Regions from separate parts of the Streptomyces sp. NPDC102402 genome, predicted to be linked through region 2. Evidence: predicted binding sites of a transcription regulator. Region 2 holds the regulator's gene; the other holds the start of a gene.
What was found. Region 2 encodes HspR, which represses chaperone genes until heat shock. Its sites were predicted from a motif close to TTGAGNNNNNNNNNCTCAA; they were not measured.
Positions count from the first base shown of each region.

Region 1 (3,408 bases), on a different contig from region 2:
CCTTGTGCCGGTCAGCAGCGTAAAGGCAGAGGACGCCTCTCGGCTACGCAGGGTGTTGTCCGACGTGAAGGTGTTACCCGCGGAAAGGATACGGACCGGCGGAGTTGCGGCGCCCGGTCCGTGGCGGGACCGGGATGTGCATACCGGGTGGGGGTTCAGTCGCTCCGGAGTGCGAGATGGACCACGTCCGGCACACCTCGGGCAACGGCTACTTCTTCGGTCGTTACTGCGTGGAATCCGGCATTCCGCAAAGCTTCCCCGAACTCCGGGGACGGCTGCGCGGACCACACCGCGAGGACTCCACCGGGCGTCAGACGCTCCCTGCAGGCCGCGAGACCGGTGGGTGAGTAGAGGCTCCCGTTGTCCTCGGTCACGGTCCAGTCGGGGCCGTTGTCGATGTCCAGGCACAGTGCGTCGTAACGCTCCGTGGTCGTGTGGAGGTGGGCCACGAGGTCCGCGCGGAGGATCTCGGTGCGCGGATCGGCCAGCGCCGCCCCGGAGATCCGGCCGAGCGGTCCGCCGAGGTGCCAGTCCACGACGGCCTGCTCACGCTCCACGACCACGATCCGGCCCCAGCGCGGTTCGCCGGCGGCGCGTACGAGTGAGAACCCGACGCCGAGCCCGCCGATCAGCACCGACGGATCCGGCCGTCCCGCGGGCAGCGCGGCGAGCGCGGCGTCGATCAGCAGCCGCTCGGAGCGCCCGTCGGAGGTGTCCATCAGGAAGCAGCCGTTGGCGATGATCTCGAAGTCGTCACCGCGCTCGCGCAGGACGACTTCGCCGAAGGGGCCCTCGCGCCGGTCGAGGACGACGGGGCGGTGGGTGTCGGGGGCGGGCATGCGTTCGGTCTCCGGTCTTCGGGGGCGGGCTTCCGGCCCGCTATTTTTCCCCGCCGCCGGGCCGGGTGCCAGTGGATTGCGGGGGCCTCACCCCCCGGGGCGGGCGGCCTTGGTCCCGTGGGCGTCCGTGTACGCGGAGGCGAGCCATGGCCCCAGGTCGTCGATGAGCATGGCGAGTACGGCCGGGTCCGGCGAGGGCGTGCGGGCCGTGGCCGCTGCCGCCCGGACCTGCGCGACACGTTCCGGGTGATCCGGCTGGTAGCGCGCGAACAGTTCGGCGGACCGGTGCAGATCGCTCGTCCAGCCGCCCCAGACCGGCATGACCAGCGTGAACGCCGTCCGCACGACGCGGCGGGCGACGCGCCGGCTCAGCCGTGGACGCGCGTCGTCGGTGGTGGCTCCCGCGGCCTGCCCGCGCCACCGCGGGAGCACGGCCGCCAGGTCGCCGTTCGTGCCGCGGGCGAGCTGCGAGGTGGGGCGGTGGAGCGGCAGCCGGGTGGCGAGGTCCTCGCCCAGCAGCGGGGTGCAGAGGCACGCGACGAAGAAGCCGGAGTCGTCGCGCTCCGCCTCACTGAGCACGTCACCGGCGGTGGAGAGGAGCACGCCGACTCCGTCGATCACGGGAAAGGCGGCGTCCAGGGCGGCGCCGAGCTCCTCGGCCGCCTCCCTGTCCCCGTCGGTCGGTCCGTCGTGCAGGACCACCAGCAGGTCCAGGTCGGACACGCCGGGAATGGCCGTGCCCCTCGGGATGCTGCCGTAGAGGTAGGCGCTGTGGAGCCGCGCGCGGGCGAAGGCCTCGGCCAGGCGCTCACCGGTCGCCTCGACCACCGGGACGAAGGCCGGCTGGACGCGGTCGACGGCCCCCTCGCGCCGGATGCTCCCGTCGGCGGCGAGCCCTCTGTCCTCGGCGCCTTCCTTCTGGTCCATGGCGGGATCCTCGCAGGCGGGAGTCGTGCGAAGCGCTTGATCGCTGAGAGCGAACAGCGGCAGGGGAACATCCAGAGGCTCACAAGCATTGAGTCCACATAGCTCAACTTGCCTGCCGAAGGGGAGATCATGACTGCAGAGTCCAACGCGTCCAAGGCGTCCACGCCGATCGACCTGCCCGTGCTGCCGCTGGACGACGAGGTCGTGCTGCCCGGAATGGTGGTTCCGCTCGACCTGTCGGACGCGGAGGTGCGCGCAGCCGTGGAGGCCGCTCAGGCCGTCGCACGGCCCGGGAGCGGCAAGCCCGAGGTGCTGCTCGTGCCGCGTATCGACGGCAACTACACCGGGACGGGTGTCCTGGGCACCGTGGAGCAGGTCGGACGCCTGTCGGACGGCGATCCGGGCGCGCTCATCCGGGCCCGCGACCGGGTGCGGATCGGAGCGGGGACCAGTGGACCCGGCAACGCGCTATGGGTGGAGGGCACGCGGATCGACGTGTCGCTCCCCGATCCGCTGCCGGGCTCGGCCACCGAGCTCGCCAAGGAGTACAAGGCCCTCGCGACGAGCTGGCTGAAGAAGCGGGGCGCCTGGCAGGTGGTCGACCGGGTCCAGCAGATCGAGGACATCTCCGCCCTCGCCGACAACTCCGGCTACTCGCCCTTCCTCACCACCGCGCAGAAGGTCCAGCTGCTGGAGACCGTGGACGCGGTCGCCCGTCTGAAGCTGGCCGTCCAGTGGCTCGGTGAGCACCTCGCCGAGCAGGATGTCGCCGAGTCCATCGCCAAGGACGTCCAGGAGGGCGTCGACAAGCAGCAGCGCGAATTCCTGCTGAGGCGCCAGCTCGACGCCGTGCGCAAGGAGCTCTCCGAACTCAACGGCGACCCGGAGGACGAGTCCGACGACTACCGGGCCCGCGTCGAGGCCGCCGACCTGCCCCAGCACGTCCGCGAGGCCGCGCTGAAGGAGGTCGAGAAGCTGGAACGCGCCTCCGACCAGAGCCCCGAGGGCTCCTGGATCCGGACCTGGCTGGACACCGTCCTCGAACTCCCCTGGACCGAGCGGACCGAGGACGCCTACGACATCAAGGGCGCCCAGGAGATCCTGGACGCCGAGCACGCCGGGCTCCAGGACGTGAAGGAACGCATCACCGAATACCTCGCGGTACGCAAGCGGCGTGCCGGCCGGGGACTCGGCGTGGTCGGCGGCCGGCGCGGCGGCGCCGTGCTGGCGCTGGTCGGTCCGCCCGGTGTGGGCAAGACCTCGCTCGGCGAGAGCGTCGCCCACGCCATGGGCCGCAAGTTCGTCCGGGTCGCGCTCGGCGGTGTCAGGGACGAGGCGGAGATCAGGGGGCACCGGCGTACGTACGTCGGCGCGCTCCCGGGGCGCATCGTCCGGGCCGTCAAGGAAGCCGGCTCCATGAACCCGGTCGTCCTGCTCGACGAGATCGACAAGGTCGGATCGGACTTCCGGGGCGACCCCGCGGCCGCCCTGCTCGAAGTGCTCGACCCCGCGCAGAACCACACCTTCCGGGACCACTACCTGGAGGTCGAACTCGACCTCAGCGACGTGGTGTTCCTGGCCACGGCCAACGTCGTCGAATCCATTCCGGAGGCCCTGCTCGACCGCATGGAGCTGGTCACCC
Region 1 covers NZ_JBIWKR010000011.1:197,197-200,604, reverse strand. Annotated here, with positions in the region: gene ACIRJR_RS27875 (spermidine synthase) at 156-839, opposite strand; gene ACIRJR_RS27870 (nucleotidyltransferase domain-containing protein) at 927-1,766, opposite strand; gene lon (endopeptidase La) at 1,896-3,408, shown strand, end outside.
Region 1: the regulator HspR is predicted to act here: its motif matches at 1,855-1,873, upstream of lon (endopeptidase La).

Region 2 (3,408 bases):
ACTACTACAAGGTTCTCGGCGTCCCCAAGGACGCCACCGACGCCGAGGTCAAGAAGGCGTACCGGAAGCTCGCCCGCGAGTACCACCCGGACGCCAACAAGGGTGACGCCAAGGCCGAGGACCGCTTCAAGGAGATCTCCGAGGCGAACGACGTCCTCGGTGACCCCAAGAAGCGCAAGGAGTACGACGAGGCGCGCGCCCTCTTCGGCAACGGAGGCTTCCGGGCAGGTCCCGGCGGCGCGGGCGGCAACTTCAACTTCGACCTGGGCGACCTCTTCGGGGGTGCCCCGGGCGGCGGCCAGACCGCCGGCGCCGGCGGGTTCGGCGGTGGCGGCATCGGTGACGTCTTCGGTGGGCTGTTCAACCGGGGCGGTGGTGGCACCCGTGTCCAGCCGCGCCGCGGCCAGGACATCGAGTCCGAGGTGACGCTCAGCTTCACCGAGGCGGTCGACGGGGCCACGGTCCCGCTGCGGATGTCCAGCCAGGCTCCCTGCAAGGCGTGTTCGGGCACCGGCGACAAGAACGGCACCCCGAGGGTCTGCCCGACCTGCGTGGGCACCGGGCAGGTGTCGCGCGGCACCGGCGGCGGATTCTCGCTGACCGACCCCTGTGTGGACTGCAAGGGCCGGGGCCTCATCGCCCAGGACCCCTGCGACGTCTGCAAGGGAAGCGGCCGGGCGAAGTCGGCCCGCACGATGCAGGTCAGGATCCCCGCGGGGGTGTCGGACGGCCAGCGGATCCGGCTGCGCGGCAAGGGCAGTCCGGGCGAGCGCGGCGGTCCGGCCGGCGACCTGTACGTCGTCGTCCACGTCGACGCCCACCCGGTCTTCGGCCGCAAGGGCGACAACCTCACCGTCACCGTGCCCGTCACCTTCCCGGAGGCGGCGCTCGGCGGCGAGGTGAAGGTCCCGACGCTCGGAGGACCTCCGGTCACCCTGAAGCTCCCTGCCGGTACGCCCAACGGACGTACGATGCGGGCCCGGGGCAAGGGTGCCGTGCGCAAGGACGGCACCCGGGGCGACCTCCTCGTCACCGTCGAGGTGTCCGTACCCACGGACCTCGGCGCGGACGCTCAGGACGCGCTGGAGGCCTACCGGAAGGCGACCGCGGGGGAGGACCCGCGGGCGGAGCTGTTCCAGGCTGCGAAGGGAGCTTGAGATGGACGGCCGTCGACGCAATCCGTACCAGCTGACCGACGAATCACCGGTCTACGTGATCTCGATCGCGGCCCAGCTCTCGGGCCTGCACCCGCAGACACTGCGCCAGTACGACCGGCTCGGCCTGGTCTCGCCCGACCGCACGGCCGGGCGCGGCCGGCGCTACTCGGCCCGTGACATCGAGTTGCTGCGCACCGTGCAGCAGTTGTCGCAGGACGAGGGCATCAACCTCGCCGGCATCAAGCGCATCATCGAGCTGGAGAACCAGGTCGCGGCGCTCCAGCAGCGCGTCGCCGAGCTCTCGGCGGCGGTGGACGGCGCGGCCGTGGCGATGCAGCAGCGCGAGGCGCAGGTGCACGCCTCCTACCGGCGTGATCTGGTGCCGTACCAGGACGTGCAGCAGACGAGCGCGCTGGTGGTCTGGCGGCCGAAGAGGACGAAGGACTGATCCCGCGGTGGAGGGCCCGCCCCGAGTCTCACGGCTCGGAGGCGGGCCCTTTTCGTGCGCCACGGGCGACGTCGGTCTCGTCGACCATGCCGGACCGCACGATGAGAGCCCCGAGATGGGTGCGGCTGTCGGCGCCGAGGGCCTGCATCAGCTTGGCGATGTGAGCGCGGCAGGTCCGGACGCTGATGCCCAGCTTGCGTGCCACCGCGTCGTCGACATGGCCCTGGCTGAGGAGCCGGGCGATGCTCTGCTGGACGGCCGTCACCTGGACCCCCGGTGCGGCCGTGGGAAGCTGCCGGGTGAGCGGGGTCGCCTGCGTCCAGAGGACCTCGTAGACCTGTACGAGGTAGCGGACGAGAGCGGGGTGCCGGATCTCCAGCGCCGCGCTGCGGTCGGCGGTGGCCGGGATGAAGGCCACCCTGCGGTCGAAGATGAGCAGCCGTTCGACGGTCAGTTCCGTGGTCCGGACGTCGAGGGACTCCGCGGGCACCTGCTCCAGGTACTCCCTGACCTGGGTGCTGTAGCGCGCCGGATGCTGGTAGATGTGACGGAGACCGGCGCCCCGGGCGATCGCGGTCGTGGCGTTGTCCAGGGCCGTCCGCAGGGTGGTGCGGGGCCGGGTGCTCCCCGGCTGTGCCGTGAGGACCTCGTCCGTGGCCTGGGCGGTGGCCTCGTGGATGGCCGCCCTTATCGCCTCGGGACCTTCCAGCATGGTGATGGCCAGATGGGGGTCGCCGTTGGCTATGGCGGCCAGGGGGGCCAGGGACCGGGTCAGGTCGAGGGTCCGCTCCACCCGCTCGTCTATCTCGCGTGTGAGCGGCTGCAGCAGGCGGGCCAGGGCCGCCGAGGGCGGGACGGGGCAGAACCACTCGTCGTCCCAGGGATCTGCCTGCACCAGCGCCCCGTCGGCCAGACACGGAGCCGCGTCGAGGTCCGAGCGGGCGATACGGCCCTGGCGCAGGGCCCGTTCGTACAACTCGAGTCCGGGGGCACAGAGTTCTCTCGGGCCGTGGGTGTGCGGCGGTTGCACCGGTTCTGTTCCCATCTGGGAGCCCCCCGCTTTGTGCGCTGCAACAAGTTGCCGGTGGCGTAAGCCTAGTGTCCGGGTGGAGTGTGGACGTGTCGCGGTCGTGGGCGCCCGCCCGGTGCCCGGCATGCCGCTCGTCACGGGGCGGCGGCGCCCCGCCCCGGCGAGGCTCCGGTCCGTCAGTCCTTCTGGTCCAGGATTCCCGACTGCGAGATGAGGTAACCGAGCTGAGCCCGACTGCCGCTGCCGAGTGCCGCGTTGAGCTTGGCTATGTGCGCCCGGCAGGTGCGGACGTTCATGCCGAGCCGGCGGGCTATCGAATCGTCGACGTGCCCCTCGACCAGCAGTTGGGCGATGGAGCGCTGTACGCCGCTGATCCCGGCGGGGGTGGGTGTGTACGAGACGTCCTCCAGCAGCGGGGTCGCACGTTGCCAGAGTTGCTCGAAGACGTTGATCAGGTAGGAGACGAGACCCGGGTGCCGGAGTTCCAGAGCGACCGTCAGGTCGTCCTGGGCGGGGATGAAGGCGACGGCGCGGTCGAAGATGAGCATGCGCTGCACCAGCTCCTCCAGCGTACGGATCTCGACGCCCTCGGCGAGCCGCTCCGCGTACGCGAACGTCCCGTGGTGGTGCCTGACCGTGTGCTGGTAGAGGGTGCGGATGCTGACCCCGCGGTCGACCACGGCCGTGCCGCGCTCCAGCCCCTTGCTGAGGATGTCCTCGCTGCGCACCCCTCCGGGCTGCACGGTGAGCACCTCGCTGCGGCATTCGGCCGT
Region 2 covers NZ_JBIWKR010000001.1:856,255-859,662, forward strand. Annotated here, with positions in the region: gene dnaJ (molecular chaperone DnaJ) at 1-1,157, shown strand, start outside; gene ACIRJR_RS03670 (heat shock protein transcriptional repressor HspR) at 1,159-1,605, shown strand; gene ACIRJR_RS03675 (LuxR C-terminal-related transcriptional regulator) at 1,634-2,650, opposite strand; gene ACIRJR_RS03680 (helix-turn-helix transcriptional regulator) at 2,812-3,408, opposite strand, start outside.